3 regions of the Protofrankia sp. Cj5 genome follow, and region 3 is predicted to be linked to each of the others. Evidence: riboswitches for the same ligand, from Rfam matches in the RefSeq annotation. Region 3 holds a riboswitch; each other region holds the start of a gene.
What was found. Region 3 has a riboswitch for cyclic di-AMP ahead of MJ777_RS23055 (C40 family peptidase). Riboswitches for the same ligand answer to the same signal wherever they lie in the genome.
Positions count from the first base shown of each region.

Region 1 (5,504 bases), on a different contig from region 3:
GGGCCGCTGCCCAGATCCGCGTGAGCGGAACTCGCGCGCTGGGCTCCCGCCTCGGGTCCTGGCGTTGGACGCGCATCAGGGAACAGCCGTCCCACAATAACGCCGCCGCTGACGAGCAACCGGTTACTGACCTGCGAAAACAGCAGCACCGCAGGTCAGGATAGGTGTCACATAGGTGCCACAGGAGAAGATCTTGTTCTTCCTTCAGGAGGAGCGACCAGGAGGAGCGACCGGCAATAGGGGCGCGGACCACGGAGCGGGGCTGGAGCGCCTGCCTCGCGAGCCGAAGGAGGACGCGCCGGAGGTGGTGGGTGGCGACCGACGAGCCGTCGGGTATCCGCGCATCGCGCGGCAATGGATGGAGAGCATGGATGGGCAGCGATGACGCGGGACGCCTGCCCCCGCCCCGCGATAACCTCGGCAATGTCGCGTCCCCTACGGCGTGTTTTCGACACGTGCCCTGGTCCCGGGCGCTCTGAGCGGCCGGGACGGCTATCTGTTCAGCAGGCTGCCAATGGCCACCCGCAGTACCTCGGGGAACAGCCGCTGGCCGATGGCCACCGGCCGCGCGATACCTGGGAAGATCCAGAAACGCCCTTTGTCGAGGCCGCGTTCGATCGCGTCGACGGCAGCGGCCGGTGTCATCATAGTGCGCTGCGAGACTGCTCGGGCCGCGGGCATGTCGTCGAGCATCGGGGTTGCCACCGCCGGTGGACAGACACAGCTCACCCGCACACCAGTCCCGCGAAGTTCATGCCGTAGCGTCTGAGCGTAAATGACCAACGCCGACTTTGTCGCACCATAGGGACCGTGTTGCGGCACCGGCAACCAGCCGAGAATCGACGAGAAAAGGACGAGCCGGCCCGATCCCCGCGCGAGATAGCCGGGTAGCGCGGCCGTCACCGCGTTGACTGTGCCCTGGTAGTTCACCGCCATGATCTTCGCGTGCACCGCGGCCGGGGTCTCAGCGATCTTGCCTGTGTACCCGATCCCGGCGGCCGTCACGAGCAGGGTGTGGTGCTGCGAGGTCACGACGTCGGCCATGGCGTCCGCATCGGTGACATCGATGGTGTGCGTCGTCACCTTTCCGGGCCCAGCGTCGTGGAGGACCTTGAGACCGGCTTCGTCCCGATCAACCGCGATAACGTCTGTGCCCTGCCGCACCAGCCGGAGGGCGAGGAGCTGTCCCATTCCGCTTCCAGCGCCGGTCACCAAGGCTCGACGGACGTCGTTCTTCGCTGTCATCGCTCATGCACCAGGTTTCTCGAGAGCCCAGCGCGCGGATCGAAAAAACCCCTGATGAGGCACCGCTCGCGCACGGTACGGTATTACGCCGCCCGCCTGAAGTCGAGTAGCCCCGCGGGGAGCCGGCGCGAACGAAAAACGGGCCCGGACAAGAAACGACGACACACCGACGGGGCCGTTTTTCCGGGTTTACCACAGACCGCCGCGGCGCGCCCGGCCCCCCAGCCGGAAGATCGATTGTGCGGGTACGCCCGGCCCGGTCCGAGAGCCGGAAGCAGGCGGCCGCTTGGGAGAGACCGGCCGTGGCCGGTCTCTCCCAAGGCTTCGCGAGAGCCTCCCGGTGAACCCGGGCCGGCCGCTCTGTCGAGATACCTGAGGCTATACCTGATATACACAGCGCTGGCGCTGGCGGATCTGACAGACGCCGTGGACGGCGCGAGGGACTCTCGCCGCGTCCTCTCCGGTCGCTAGGCCTTTCCGGTCGCTAGGCCTTTCCGGCCCAGCAGTGCTTCGACGCGTACCAGGGGCTCGTGCCCTGCTGCGCGTACAGTATCCGCGCACGCATCCACTGTTCGGACACACTGGCGTTCTGCGGCAGGCCAGAGCCACCGACAGCGTGCCACGTGCTAGGCAGGAACTGGAACAGTCCGCCGGCACCGATCGAGTTGACAACCTTCGGGTTGCCGCCGGATTCACACTGTGCAATGGCGGCCAGCACACCGTCGTTGGACGGTGCCGCACTCGCTGGCTGGGACAGCGCGACGCTGCCGCCGCCGATGGCGGCGACGAGTGCCGGTACAGCGATCAGTACCCGAGCACGCGCCTTGATTCGACTGATTCCACGAGCGCCAGAACGTACATGGGACATATTGTGTTGATGTCCTTCCCCACGCCTGCGAGGTGAGCTGTCGGATTCGGGCTGGGACTGCCCGGCCGCGCTATGCGGCTTCACCCCGAGAACGCCTGGCTTCGGCGTCCGGAAATGGTTCCCCCGTTCCTGCCACCGTATTGGTTGTCATCGGACGGGGGCAGGACTCGGCGTGCCATCCGATGCGCGCCTTCCCCTCGAAGGCACGGCGAGGACCATACGTGCCATGACCGCCCAGCAGGCAAGGCTCCGTGAAGAGGCACACAGTCCACAGCCGATGTTGCTAACCATCACGGCTGCCGGTAACGTGCGCGCACCCGCGCTTATCCATAGTTGGCCCTGGCCGGCTGGCGCAATTGTGCCGGGGCCGCCACCCAGCCAAAAAAACTGCCCCGCGCGGTAGGTGGGCAGGCGGGTCGGCTGCGTGGTTGTTCGCCGACGGTTGTTCGTCCGCCGTACGATGCCGCGGGGATCCTGCGCATCAACAGTGCCGTGTATGGTGTGGGCAATATGGCTGTCCGAACGCTGATGATCCTGGGCTCTCCGTGCGCGGGAGCCGCTTTCTGGGCGGCTGGCGGTTCTCGCCATATCGCGGTCCAGGCCTGTTGTGCGGCAGGAGCTACCGGCCTGGACCGCGATGAACGGCGCGGTTTCAGCCCATGGCACGACGGCGGCGACGGCGCACGATCCTGCGGGCGCCGATCGCCACCACGAACGCGATGATCGCGGACGCGGTGGGGACAGACGACGGGGGAACAGCTATCCCGCCTTCGCCCGCGGAGACAGCGCCCTTGGGCACCGGCATCGTTGTGGCCGACGGCCCTGGCGCGGATATAGCGGTGGCGGCAGTACCGTTGTTGGTGTCGGTGTCGGACACAACCTGATAGCGGGTCAGCATGCCGGCGGTGATGTGCTCGTTCACGTGGCAGTGGAAAAGCCAGATGCCGACGTCGTCAGGCACCATGTCGGCCACGGCCATGGTGCCGGGGAGCAGCGGAACGGTGTCCATACGCATGCCGCCCACGATCGCGTCGTTACCGTGCCAGTGCGGCGTGTGCATATCCGCCTCGCCGCCCATGCTCATCAGGTACCACCGGACGTGCGCACCCTTTTTCATAGTGATCATCGGCTCGTTGCCAAAGACGTAGCCGTTGATGGCATGCCGCATGTTGGAACGCTCGAAATCAGCATCGTTCAGCGCCGGGTACGGCGGCTTGGCAAAACGGCGGAGATTCTCCTGAAGATACGGGCTCCAATTCTCGTTGACGATCGAGAACAGCGCGAAGATCTCGCGGTCGACGTCGACGGGGCTACCGTCTGGCCGCGCCTTCCCTTTTCCGGTGACAACCATCGGGCCGGTGAGCCCGGCATAGGTGTCGGTGACCTCGTTGGTATGGGAGTGGTACATCCACATGACCGAGCTGCCGTCGTGCGGGCCCGGACCCGCTCGATCGGGCACCAGCCAGGTGTACGTGTGCGTGCCTCCGGTGGGTACGGCGTCGTCGAGCTTGTCCACCCCGGAGGTGTTGTCCGCGTACGGCGTGCCCTCGTTCGCCTTGGTGTAGAAGACGCCGTGCGGGTGCACGCTGTCAGAAATCCGGCAGGCGTTGCGGAACACGACTTTGATGGTGTCGCCGACCTCGGCGCGGATCACCGGGCCCAAAAAGCCCAGATACGCATCCTGCGGGAGGCGCGGCGCCAGACCGCTGAAGCTGGCGTCGGTGTAACCACGGTAGAGACACTTGAGGTAACTCGTCCCGATCCGGCCGGGCCCGGACTGGACGTATGTCCTTGCTATCGGGTCGAATGCCTGGCCGGTGATAGCATCGCGTCCCTCGGGGGCGTAGTTCCAGACCACCTCGTCAGCACCGATGTAATAGGTGCGCACTCGACCGGTCGGGTGGAACTCCTGGCCGGCGGCGTCGTTCCAGTAGGATGATCGTTCTCCCGTCGCGCCCGTGCCGCCGGCCGCGGTCGCGGGCCCGATCGCGGCGGGCCCGAGGGCAAGCACAAGCGCGCTCCCGACCACCGCTCTGACGCACATCCGCTGCCTGGCACGAACGGTCGTCTCCGCGGACCGTGACGACGACTGCCTCCTTACGCGTACCCGGCTGGCGGTCCGGCCGCCGATACCTGTGCGCCGCATGGCGCGCAACTTATCAATCACGGAGCGTGACAGTAACCCTCCGTGACTTCCCCTGCATAGTGAGAGTCCACAATCCGCCAAAGGATGTGGAAGATGGCACTACGCACGCGCACCGGTCGGGCAGCCGGTCGGCGACACACGCTGGACGGGGCGGGCAGGAGCTTTCAGGCTGCTCGTGGACCGGGTCGCGGATCGCCCGGCCGTGTTGGCAGCCGCATCGGACGCCCTGCCGCCGGAGCCTGCCAGCGGGCTGGCGTTCTCACGCTATCGTGAGCGGATGGGCCTCACCAGTGGACGATCCGCAGGCGCCCGCCCAGCGCCTGCTGTGCGCGTAGCGCGAGCCTCCCGTCAGGATTGACCAGCACCGCATGGTTGGCGGCGGCCAGCATGGGCAGGTCCGCCAGCGAGTCGCTGTAGGCGTGCTCCCACGGCGGCTCGATCCCGTGGGCGGCGAGCTGACGCGGTTTACGCGCTCCATGGTTGTGCAGGCTGCCCCGAGTAACACCGAATCGGCCCCAGACCAGCTGCGAGGAAATCAGTTCCACCTCGCCCAGGCCCAGCGTGTCGAGGAGCGTACGGGCAAGTTCTCGTTCACATGCTGTCACGATCACTACCCGATCGCCCGCGTCGAGGTGGCGGCGCAGTGTGGCGATGCCCTCGGGTATCGCCACGTCCCGTTCGGCCGGGAGCTCCCGGCCGAACGCCTCGGCTCGCGCACGGAACCGGGCGGCATCCAAGCCCAGCAACGCCAGCCGCATTATCATCCGTACCGCGATCGCGCGCAGCGGGCGTACCGCCAGCAGGGGCGTCACCGGCATGACCAGGGCCGCGCGCCATCGGGACCGCGACAGGTGCCGGCGCAGCAGCCGGGTGAACGTGTCACCACGCACCAGCACACCGTCCAGATCGAACAACGCGACCCCGGCGGTCGCGCGTTCAGGCGTCTCGCTCATGCGTGCATCCTTGTCGTGTTCGACGGCGGCCCGCGGAATACAGAATCTGGAACGGACGGACGGTGAGCACAAGCATGACCGAGGGCACAGCAGTCAACCAGACCGATCCGGTGACATGCGCATACCCTGGGTGCACGCATCCGCCGAGTGCTCCGGTCGGGCCCGGCCGGCCACCCGCGTACTGCGACGATTCCGCGCACAACCGGTTGTCGGCCTACCGCCGGCGGCGCGAGCTGTCGGCCGCGCCCGCGGCCGGCCCGGCAACCAGCCCGGCGCCGCTCTCCGGCGGGGC
Region 1 is NZ_CAKJTO010000108.1:6-5,509, reverse strand. It holds gene MJ777_RS18875 (hypothetical protein) at 194-385, shown strand; gene MJ777_RS18870 (SDR family oxidoreductase) at 493-1,245, opposite strand; gene MJ777_RS18865 (transglycosylase family protein) at 1,730-2,113, opposite strand; cyclic di-AMP (ydaO/yuaA leader) riboswitch at 2,121-2,296, opposite strand; gene MJ777_RS18860 (multicopper oxidase domain-containing protein) at 2,766-4,259, opposite strand; gene MJ777_RS18855 (haloacid dehalogenase-like hydrolase) at 4,544-5,212, opposite strand; partial or broken gene MJ777_RS18850 (hypothetical protein) at 5,287-5,504, shown strand, end outside.
Region 1: another riboswitch for cyclic di-AMP. It lies ahead of MJ777_RS18865 (transglycosylase family protein); the one in region 3 lies ahead of MJ777_RS23055 (C40 family peptidase).

Region 2 (5,504 bases), on a different contig from region 3:
CCTGGAGGGTGATGTGTCATCGAGTAGCCCCACCGGCCTGCCCGGCCAGGTGGGCCTGGGCAGCCGGACAGCCCTGTCGGCGGATCGCCTGCTTGCGCTCGACCAGGCGCACGTCTGGCATCCCTATGGGCCGATGCCCTCCACACATGAGACGTTCCTCGTCGAATCCGCCTCCGGGACACGCCTGCGCCTGGCGAGGCCAGTCGAAGGCAGGTCTGAGCTGATCGACGGAATGTCCTCCTGGTGGGCCGCCATCCACGGCTATGCGCACCCCGCTCTGGACGCCGCCCTGCATGCCCAGGCGGCAAAGATGAGCCACGTGATGTTCGGCGGCCTGACCCACGAGCCGGCGATCAGGCTGGCCGCCCGGCTGGTGGAGATGACGCCTGAGCCGCTGCGCCACGTGTTCCTCACGGACTCCGGCTCCGTGTCCGTCGAGGTCGCCGCCAAGATGGCGATCCAGTACTGGCGGTCGACGGGGCGTCCGGAGAAGGTTCGGCTGATGACCTGGCGCGGGGGCTATCACGGCGACACATTCCATCCGATGTCCGTGTGCGACCCGGTCGGCGGCATGCATCAGCTCTGGAGGCGGGTGCTGCCGGCCCAGGTCTTCGCGGACCAGCCACCCGTCGGCTTCGATGTCCCGACCGACCCGAGGTATCTGGCGGACTTCGCGGACCTGCTGGCCCGCAACGCTGACCAGATCGCGGCGATCATCGTGGAACCCGTGGTCCAGGGTGCCGGTGGGATGACCTTCCACAGCCCCGGCTACGTCCGGGCACTGCGGGAGCTGGCGTGCGACCACAACGTGTTGCTGATCCTTGATGAGATCGCCACCGGCTTCGGGCGTACTGGGAGGCTGTTCGCGGTTGAACACGCCGGTGTCAGCCCCGACATCATGTGTGTGGGGAAGGCCCTGACCGGCGGCTATCTCTCGCTGGCCGCCACCTTGTGCTCCGAGGAGGTCGCCCGGGGGATTTCGCGGGGCGAGATGCCGGTGCTGGCTCACGGCCCGACCTTCATGGGGAACCCGCTCGCCTGTGCGGTAGCCAACGCGTCACTGGACCTGCTCACGGAGGGGGGGTGGGCGGCTTCGGTCGCCCGTATCGAGGCCCGGCTGGCGAGCGGGCTGTCGTCCGTGGCCGCGTTTCCCGGAGTCGCCGATGTGCGGGTCCTGGGCGCGATCGGGGTTGTCCAACTTGATCATCCGGTGGACGTGCCGGCCGCGACCAGGGCCGCGTCGCGCAACGGCGTCTGGCTGCGGCCGTTCCGGGATCTCCTTTACACCATGCCGCCGTTCATCTCGACCGATGCCGACATCAACGCGATCACGTGCGCGCTGCACGCCGCCGCACAGGTCGGTTAAGAGCGCCCGGCAATAGGGGCGTGGATCAAGGAGTGGGGCTGGGGTGCGTGCATCGCGAGGCGGCGGAGGGAGTCACCCTGGTGTTGGGTGGCGACCGACGACAACGACGGGATGCCCCACCCGGACGCCGCGAGCCGGACAGTCCGCTATAACCGGGTACAAGGCGACCGGTATCCACAAGCGGCTCAGTCGCTTGTGAAGCCCAGCGCGCCGGATGCCTCGGAATCGCTGTCGGCGAGGAACTCCCGGCAGCGGGCGGCCTCCTCGGTTTCACCGATGGCGGCGGCGGCACGGCTCAGCGCCGCGAGCGCGCGCAGGAAGCCCTGGTTGGGCTCATGGGACCACGGGATCGGCCCATGCCCGCGCCAACCGGCACGGCGCAGCTGGTCCAGACCGCGGTGGTAGCCGGTCCGCGCGTAGGCGTAGCCCGTGACAGCCGCGCCCGCGTCCAGGGAGCGCTCGGCCAACATCGCCCAGGCAAGGCTTGAGTCCGGGAAGCGGCCCGCGACAGCCTCCGGGGCATCGCCGGCGCTGAGGGCCCTGGCGGCGGCCGGATCGAGAGCGAGCCTTGTCGGAGGCGGACCGCCAAGGAGATCCGGCCGTTCGGGGGATGTCGTCATGAGGCCCATCCTGCCGGATCGCGCTCATGCCGCATCGCGTGGGGAGCTTTCACGCGGCGGACCTGGTGGGAGGGGGGTGGGCCATCAGGTCCGCCGCGGGATCGGGGGCCGAAGCCGACATCGTCTTCGGACAGCCGGGAAACCGTGGTTCAGAGCGCCCGGCAACAGGACTGTCCGGCTCGCGCCGCCCAACACCTCCGTCGCACTCCTCCGCAGCCCTCGCGATCCATCCATCCGGACGCCGCTGTCTGACCGGACACCCTACTGCCGGAGCTTTTTACGCGTGCCCGCGCTCACAGCGCCGACGGGCTGGTGACGGTGATGTCCCAGAGGTTCTTACCGACCACACCGGTCTGTCCGTCGTCGACCCGGGTCAGATAGCTGTACAGCGACGCGAGACCCTGGGATTCCCCGCCGAAGCGGCCGTCCACCTGCAGAATGAACTTCTTCTCACGCATCGTGCTCTGCCAGACGTAAGCGTCAGCGCGAACTTCACCGGCCAGCGCGGTGGAAAGGGTTGTGCCGGCGAAGTTTGACGATGCCAGTTGAGCCTTCGCGCGTTCCAAGGTCATCGGAGGCTGCGCTGGGGCAACCGCCTGCTGGACCACCTCGGTGCTGGGCACGGCTGCCGCTGTCTGCGGTGCTGGGCCGTTGTTGGTCAGGCCCATCTTGACTGAGCAGGACGGCCAGGGGGACCAGCCGCGAGCGTTGTAGAGCTTGTGGGCGGCATCGTCCTGCAGTGCCGGTGGCGCGTCGCTGGGAAGACCGGAATAACCAAGGCCATGCCAGGTCCCGGCGTCGAACTGGTAGGCGCCGTAGAAACCGTTACCGGTATTGATGTGATAGTTGTTACCGGACTCGCACTGGCGGAGTTTGGCGAAGTCGTCGGCGGTCGCGGCGCTCGCTGGGCTGGCCGCGACGGCGAGACCACTGCCCACGAGTGCTGTGACAGCACCGGTGGTGCGCAGGACCTTGACGGCGGTGGACGACTGTTGCGGGGCGCGGTGCCTGCCAACAGACGGCATGTGGGTCGGTCCTTCCCGTCGCCTACGAGGTGAGCTGTCGGGTTCGGGCTGGGAACATGCCCGGCCGGTGACGCCCATGCGCGTCGCCGGCTTCACCCCAAGGACACCGGCGTCTCCGGTATCCGGATGTGGTTCCCCCGATCCCGTCCTAGCGGCTTCGCGGTAGGTCCTGCCGCGGCGGACGGGGACGGGATTCGGCGTCCGTTCGCGCGGCCTCGCCGATCTGGCGAGTGGGGAGGACTCTAGCGAGCCTGGCTCTTTCGAAGCAAATCGGGGTGTCGGATGAACTACATGGATCTGGCCTACATCCCCCGAATGAACTATGTGGGCCAAACTGAGAACTGTACCTGGTGATTGGGAAAGCTCCGCTGGAGGGTTGCTTGTGTTGGGTTTTTGTAACGACGAGTAATCGGGCCGGTCGTTATAGTGTTTATCTGTTGTGTTTGTTGTCACCTTGGTGTGGCCGGCCCGACTCGTCGTGCGCGGGGTCTATATCAGTTTCGTAGCCGTCAGGCGGTAGCTGTTCGGTTCAGGCTCAGCTGAAGGTGGCCGTCCAGGTTTGCGGTCCGCAGATTCCGTCCACCGTCAGGCCCTTGTCAGCCTGGAGATGGCTCGCCGCACCAGCCGACTCCGGTCCGTACTGACCATCAATCTGGATGTTGTAACCAAGACCATTCATCTGCTGCTGCCACGACCGCACGTCCGGTCGCACCTGGTCGACCAGATCGGTCGTCAAAGGCGTGGCAGCGGCAGCGACAGCGACAGCGGTCGACGGGGTGGCCGCGTTCGCCGCGCGCCATGCCCAACGCGAGGAACCGCTTCTGCCGTATGAGCGTGCCTGCCACGAGCTGCTGTCCGACGAACCGGTGCTGTCTGGGCTGGCGCTGGCGCTGCTTGGACTCGACGAGCTGGCGCCTGACGAGCTGGTGCCCGACAAGCCGGTGCCGGTGCTGTTTGATGACGAGCTGGTGCCTGACGAGCTGGTGCCTGACGAGCTGGTGCCTGACGAGCCGGTGCCTGACGAGCCGGTGCCTGACGAGCCGGTGCCTGACGAGCCGGTGCCTGACGAGCCGGTGCCCGACGAGCCGGTGCCCGACGAGCCGCTGCCCGACGAGCTGGCGCCAGCCCCGAGTTGGCCGGCGCTCATGCCCCGGCCACAGACGGGCCACTGGCCGAAGCCGGATTGGGTGGCGAGCTTGAGCGCGGCCTCGTCCTGGGTGCTCGGGGATGCGCTGCTGGGCAGTCCGGTGTAGCCCAGGCTCTGCCAGGTGCTCAGCGAGAACTGGTATGCGCCGTAATAGCCGTTGCCGGTGTTGGCCGTGTAGTCACCGCCGGACTCGCACTGGCGAAGCCCCTCCCACGTGGTGGCGGCGCTGGCCGGCTGTGACATCGCGATGCCACCACTGATCGCCGCGAGCAGGGCCGGGGTCAGCACCATGGCTCGGGTACGGACCCGGGCCCGGCGAATTCCGCGATGTCGGCCGCGAGAACTTGTACGGGACATATTGGTAATGCCCTTCCCCACGCCTGCGAGGTGAGCTGTCGGGTTCGGGCTGGGACTGCCCGGCCGTTTTCACGGCTTCACCCCGAGGACGCCTGGTATCGACGCCCGGAAGTGGGTCCCCCGTTCCTGCCGCAAGTTTGGTTTTCGTCGGGCGCGGGCAGGATTCGGCGTGCCGCCCGACGTGTCCCCGCCGTATCGACGGGCACGGCGCAGACCATAACCAGCATCGCTGGTGGCTGAACAAGCCGTGAATGCGCTTCGTGACTATGCGCACATCGGGCTGGGTGCTCTTGCCGTATCTCGAGATCGGCTGCTAACGCACGCCGGCGCGCGCTCATCACTTTCCAGCGGCGGAAACCACGGGCAGCGGCGGGGTGGCCACCGTGCCGCAGCTGGCCCGAGTAATACCGCGTGCACCCGGACAGGTTGTTTGCGTAGCCCGCGGCGCCGCATCGAATTCGGGTTCCCAGCACTCATAGCGGGCGTTCACACGACATCGTCCGATGCATTCTGGGGGAACCTGTTTTGAATCTTCTGTCCGGGCGGTCGACAGCGTCGACAGCTGTGATTCAAAACAGGTTCTACGACGGGGAAGGACAGGGCGGCATGGACCGGTGTGGTTGGGTACGAGGATCCGGTGGTGGCCGAAGGAGGCGCGAAAAGCGATGCTCGCGCCTCCTTCGGCCGGTGAGCCGGCCGGCTCGGCCGGTGAGCCGGCCGGCTCAGCCGGTGAGCGAACGCCCGGCGGAGCGCAGGTCCTCGCAGGCCCGCACGACGCGGGCGGCCATGCCGGTCTCGGCCGCCTTGCCGTAGCTGCGGGGGTCGTACTGTTTCTTCACACCGACCTCGCCGTCAACTTTCAGCACTCCGTCATAATTCTTGAAAATATGGTCGACGATCGGCCGAGTGAACGCGTACTGAGTGTCGGTGTCCACATTCATCTTCACAACGCCGTAGTCCAGCGCTTCGCGGATTTCGGCCGGGTCGGA
Region 2 is NZ_CAKJTO010000004.1:5,872-11,375, reverse strand. It holds gene MJ777_RS02065 (adenosylmethionine--8-amino-7-oxononanoate transaminase) at 134-1,366, shown strand; gene MJ777_RS02060 (DUF3151 domain-containing protein) at 1,552-1,986, opposite strand; gene MJ777_RS02055 (transglycosylase family protein) at 2,280-3,011, opposite strand; cyclic di-AMP (ydaO/yuaA leader) riboswitch at 3,017-3,183, opposite strand; gene MJ777_RS02050 (peptidoglycan-binding protein) at 3,547-3,747, opposite strand; gene MJ777_RS02045 (hypothetical protein) at 3,752-4,264, shown strand; partial or broken gene MJ777_RS02040 (transglycosylase family protein) at 4,228-4,401, opposite strand; cyclic di-AMP (ydaO/yuaA leader) riboswitch at 4,521-4,695, opposite strand; gene fbaA (class II fructose-bisphosphate aldolase) at 5,238-5,504, opposite strand, start outside.
Region 2: another riboswitch for cyclic di-AMP. It lies ahead of MJ777_RS02055 (transglycosylase family protein); the one in region 3 lies ahead of MJ777_RS23055 (C40 family peptidase).

Region 3 (5,504 bases):
CGGAGGTGCACGTGCCCGTTGATTTTGATCACGGCCCGGTGGTCGACGATCTCACCCGGCGTACCGCCGAATTTGTGCGGACCGTCGTCATGCCCGAGGAGGAACGCTTCGGGGGCGTTGCCGCGCGCGGCGGCGACGCGATGCGCGCACGGCTCCAGCAGGCAGCCAAGGATGCGGGGATCTTCGCCCCGCACGTACCGGCGCTGTACGGCGGGCACGGCCTGGACATGCGCGGCCGGGCGCCCGTGTTCGAGGAGGCGGGCTACTCGCTGTTCGGCCCGCTGGCGCTGAACATCGCCGCTCCCGACGAGGGCAACATGCACCTGCTCGAGGTCATCGCGACGGCCGGGCAGAAGGAGCGCTACCTGCGGCCGTTGGCAACCGGTGCGGTGCGTTCCTGCTTCGCGATGACGGAGCCCGCGCCCGGAGCGGGGTCGGATCCGACCGCGCTGACCACACGCGCGGTGAAGGACGCGGGCGGTTGGCGGATCGACGGCCGCAAGTGGTTCATCAGCGGCGCGGACGGCGCCGGATACGCGATCTGCATGGCCCGCACCTCGGGCGAGCCGGGGCAGCGCGGCGGGGCGACGATGTTCCTCGTCGACGCGGGCAACCCTGGCATGAAGATCGTCCGTCATATCGAGACCCTGGACGAAAGCCTGTACGGCGGCCATTGCGAGGTGCTGTTCGACGGCTGCATGGTAGCGCACGAGGCTGTGCTCGGCGAGGTGGACAAGGGCTTCGACTACGCCCAGGTCCGCCTCGGCCCGGCCCGGACGACCCACTGCATGCGTTGGCTGGGTATTGCCCGGCGGGCCCAGGACATCGCCGTGGCCAGGGCCGCGGACCGGCGGCTGTTCGGTTCCCGGCTGGCGGAGCTGGGCATGGCTCAGGCGATGATCGCGGATAACGAGATCGACATCGCCGCGTCCCGTGGGCTGATCATGCAGGCCTGCTGGGAGCTCGACCAGGGCCGTTCCGGAGCCCAGTCGACCGCGATCGCGAAGACCTTCACCGCCGAGGCCGTGTGGCGGGTCGTCGACCGCTCGCTGCAGATCTGCGGCTCTCTCGGTATCTCCGGGGATGTGCTGTTGTCGCGCTTCCTGCGCGAGGTGCGTCCCTTCCGCATCTATGACGGACCGTCGGAGACCCATCGCTGGGCGATCGCCCGCCGGGTGGTCCGTCGGCACCATGACAGCCGTCCAGACGCACCATGACGGCTGGTAGCGCCAACCTGTTTCCGGTTGTTGTCCGTGGGCTGCCTGGCCGGATGGTTAACACGAACGGTAACCAACTTGCGGCGAAATTCGCGGAAAATTAGGCCTTGCGGTCACAGGGCGTAGTTCGCTACCGTGGCCGGGCTCTCAGTAGCACCGGGCCGGACGCCGAGTTCTGCCCTCGGCCCGGTGTCCCCTCCTCACCATCGCCAGGGCAGAAGCGGGGGACCCAGGTCCCGCCGGGCGTCGTTGCCACTACGACGTCCTTGGGGTGAAGCCGGCCGCACATCCCGTGCGTGCCGACCGGGCTTCCCGGCCCGAACCCGACAGCTAACCTCGCAGGCGTACGGGAAGGATCATCGTTGCCTGCAGATCAGGCGTGCTCAGATCCGGCCGACACGATTATTTCCCGCCGCGGTCGTCACCGTGCGCAGCCGGTCAAGCCCAGTTTTGGCCGTCGCTCCGCGCGCGCCGTGGTTGCCGCCGCGGCTACCGGTACCGTTGCCCTGACCGCTTTGTCAGCCCCAGCGCTGGCAAACGACACCGGGGCCGACAGCCCGACCGATGCGCCCCAGGCCACCGCCGCTGTGCCGGCCTGGGCCGGTGACACCACCGCCGCGGGAGCCACCGGGACAGCCCCCGCGGAGCCCGGTCCGGCCACGGGCGCCACGGGGGCCACGGGGGCGGAGGAACCGGCACGTGGGCTGGCGGGGCAGCAGGACCAGAACAGCGCGTCAACGCAGCAGGACAGCGCGTCGCTGTCCGCCGGGAGCCTCGGCGAGAAGGTTGTCTACCTGGCATCGAAGCAGGCGGGTAAACCGTATGCGTGGGGCGCGCAGGGCCCGAACTCCTTCGACTGCTCTGGTCTTGTCCAGTACATTTACAAACAGCTCGGCCGCAGTGTGCCGCGGGTGACCGACGCCCAGTACGCGGCGTCGCGGAAGATATCGCAGGATGCCAAGCAGCCCGGCGATCTCATTTTCTTCGGTCAGCCCGGAAACATCTATCATGTGGGAATCTACGCCGGGAACGAAATGATGTGGGCCGCGCCCCACAGCGGCACCGTCGTTCGACTGCAGAAGATTTATTCCGCGAGTTATCTGGTCGGCCGGCTGGGGTGATGACCGGGCCGGACCGCCAGGCGGGTACGCGCCGATCAACGTTACTGATCCGATCAACGATACTGAGGTGAACTGGCTGCTCATGTCCAGTGGAACACTATCCAGCGGAACACACCGAAGAAGTCACCGGAAAATGCGAGGAAAAAGCCACCGGAAGCAGCCCGAACGCAACCGCGGCGCGGTGGCTGCCGCCGCCGGTGTCATCGGCGCGACGGCGGGCATGATGCTGACCGCGAGTCCGGCGAGCGCGAGCCCCGTGGCTCCGCCCAGCACGAGCGCTGTCGCTCCAGGAATTGTTTCTGACGCTGCCATCGCCGGTGCTGGCAGGAACGCGGGGCTGGCTGGCTGCGCCGGGATACCGCTGGGAACCTGGGTCGCGGTCGCACTGGCCGAGTCCGGCGGCAACCCGGACGCGCACAATTCCAGCGGCGAGGATTCCCGCGGACTATGGCAGATCAATATGCGGGCGCATGCGAGCTGGGTCGGCGGGGCGGATCTGTTCGATCCAGCCGTCAACGCACAGGCCGCCAGGCGGGTATGCGACGTGCAGGGCATCGGAGCATGGAGTACGTACACCAACGGCTCCTACCGCCGGTACCTCGGGCGGGGCGCGGCGGCTGCCGCCGCTGTCGGCGCGGGCGGTGACAGCGGAGCAAGCGCTTACCTGGCCGTTCCCAGCGGCCCTGTCAACACTTCTGCCCAGGCCGGCGCGCCCGGTGTGGCAATGGCACGACCGGACGCGCCGGCTCCCCGCACGCAGGTGGTTCGTTACAGTTCCCGCCTGCGTCCTGGTGTTCGTCAGATTCAGCGGCGGTTGGCCGGGTACGGCTACCCGGTCGCGGTGGACGGGAATTTCGGGCCGCGCACCACTGGAACAGTAAAGGCCTATCAGCGCCGGCACGGGCTGGTGGCCGACGGCGTTGTCGGTCCGCGGACCCGCGCCGCGCTGTTCCATTCCGCCGCTTAGTGGTCGTTGAGCGCTCGTTGAGCGGTCGACAAGAGGGGAGGCGGCGACGCACGGGCACCCCGGCACCCCGGTCGCCGCCTCCGGCGTTATCCCTGCGCATGGGTATCACGCTGGGCATATACAGTTCGCGGCAAAGCGCGGTTTTCCGCAGAAAATCCGCAACGGAGGATATGGATATCTGTGCCCCTGTTGCCGGGCGCTCGTGATTTCCGGTTGACTCCTGGTTCGGGTGTCGTAGATTGAGAGGCTCCGGCAACAGGACTGTCCGGCTCGCGCCGCCCGGGCGGCGCCTCGCGTCGTTGTCGTCGGTCCACGCCCAATGCCAGGGCGCATCCTTCCGCGGCCTCGCGATCCATCCACCCGGACGCCGCTGCCTGATCGAACGCTCTGCTGCCGGAGCCTCTCATGGCTGAAAAACGACGACTCGTGGTGGAGGCGATCGAATGGAGCAGCAGCAGGCGCAGCAGGTTGAGCAGTATCTACGGCAGAACTGGCGGGAGATCCGGTATCAGATACTTGACCAGTTCGTCCAGGTGAGCACCGCGGACCTCGAAGCCGTCTCCAGTGTCAACGACCTCGTTCGGCGGATCGCGGACAGATCGCACTATACCGAGCCGTACATCGAGGCACGCCTACGCGAACTGGTCGGTGTCACGGCGGGCACCGGCCAGGCGGCACAGGCCGGCGGCGAGGCCGGGCCAGCGGGCGCCGAAGCCGAGCAGCCGGGCGCCGAAGCCACCGGCGACGAGCAGGCCGAGCCCCTCGGCGGGTCCCGGCAGGCGTTCGGCGGGCCGGAGCAACAGGCGGATTCTGAGTGAGAACAGTCCACGGCTGATCCCGGCCAGGGCACAAGCGCCCTGTTGCCGGGCGCGCATAGCCTCCCGGTGCCGCTCGGGTGGCACGTGTGGACCAGCGCGACATCACGGGCGCGGACGGCGGCGGATACCGCGCCCAGACCGCGATCATAGCGTCGGTGTGTGCGGACCGGATACACAGAGCACCCCAGCGGGCCGCCGCTGGGGGTGCCTGCCGGCTTGGGGCCTATGCTCTTCTCTGATCACCATGATGGCCTGTACTGTCACAAACAGCAGCAGACATTCAGGGGGGGCTTAGTTGCTGCGAAGAGGCCATTATTGCCGCACAGTGGGTGAAACGGGCGTTGCCGGGCGAGGCCCGGCCCGATTATGGGCGTTGTTGCCTGCGGCCGGGGCGGCCGTCAGCGTCGTAGGCCTGCTCCTGACACTTGCCCTGGGGTCGTTCATCCTCCGTTGGGGGGTGCCGCCGGTATCCGCGTTTGCCCCACTGGGAGCTGCGGGTGACACCGCCTTTGCGATCCGTGTCGTTGAGCTGCCGGAGAAGGTCGACCGAAGCGTTCTGGGAAATCTGAACACCCTGCTCAAAGGCATACCGGAAACTGGCGGAGCCGTTGTGGTGCGGGTGGCCCGCGCCGCCACGCTGGCCAATGACCCCACCACGCTGACCGATCTGGACTCGATCTTCCGTCGTCGTGCGGTGCTCGCCGTTCAGGCCGTGTCGTCTCAGGCCGTGTCGCTGGCTGGGCCCGCGACAGGCGGTCCAGCGGATCTCGGGACGGCTGGCTCGCTGCTGCTGGCGATTGCCGACCACCGGTTCGCTGACTGGGACCAGGCCCGCGGTGCGCTGTCCCATAACCACGGGCTGGCGCCGTCCTGCGCGAAGGAATGTCAGGAGCAGGTGGCGGGCACCCCGGCGGAACGGACCGCGGGCATGTACACGACCAGCGGTGATTCCTTTTTCCTGGCTGTCGTCCTTGGGCGGGTGTCACAGGTGGAGACGCTGGGTAGCCTGGCCGATCCGGCTCAACCGTCCGCCAGCCCTTCCCCGACGGCGCAACCGACCGTGACCCCGCCGGGGTCCCCGCCGGCTCAGCCCCATTCGGTACTGTCATCGATACTGTCGACGCTGGCCTATGTGCTGGTTGCGGGCGTGATGCTCGTGCTTGGCTTCGCCATCGGCCGCCGGCGCGGGGACCATGCCGGGGAGGAGCCCGCCAGTGACGCGGACAGCATGGACGGGGGGCGGGCCCAATCACGGCCAGTGTCACCTGTCGCGCCGCCAAACATAGCCGTCAGCCAGCTCGGCACGGTGCATTCCGCTTTTGGCCCGCAGGGTTATGTCGCGGTCGACGGGGGGCTCTACCGGGCCCGATGGATGGGGGGT
Region 3 is NZ_CAKJTO010000029.1:29,467-34,970, reverse strand. It holds gene MJ777_RS08855 (acyl-CoA dehydrogenase family protein) at 12-1,217, shown strand; cyclic di-AMP (ydaO/yuaA leader) riboswitch at 1,415-1,576, shown strand; gene MJ777_RS23055 (C40 family peptidase) at 1,580-2,338, shown strand; gene MJ777_RS08845 (peptidoglycan-binding protein) at 2,472-3,305, shown strand; gene MJ777_RS08840 (hypothetical protein) at 3,749-4,123, shown strand; gene MJ777_RS08835 (hypothetical protein) at 4,500-5,504, shown strand, end outside.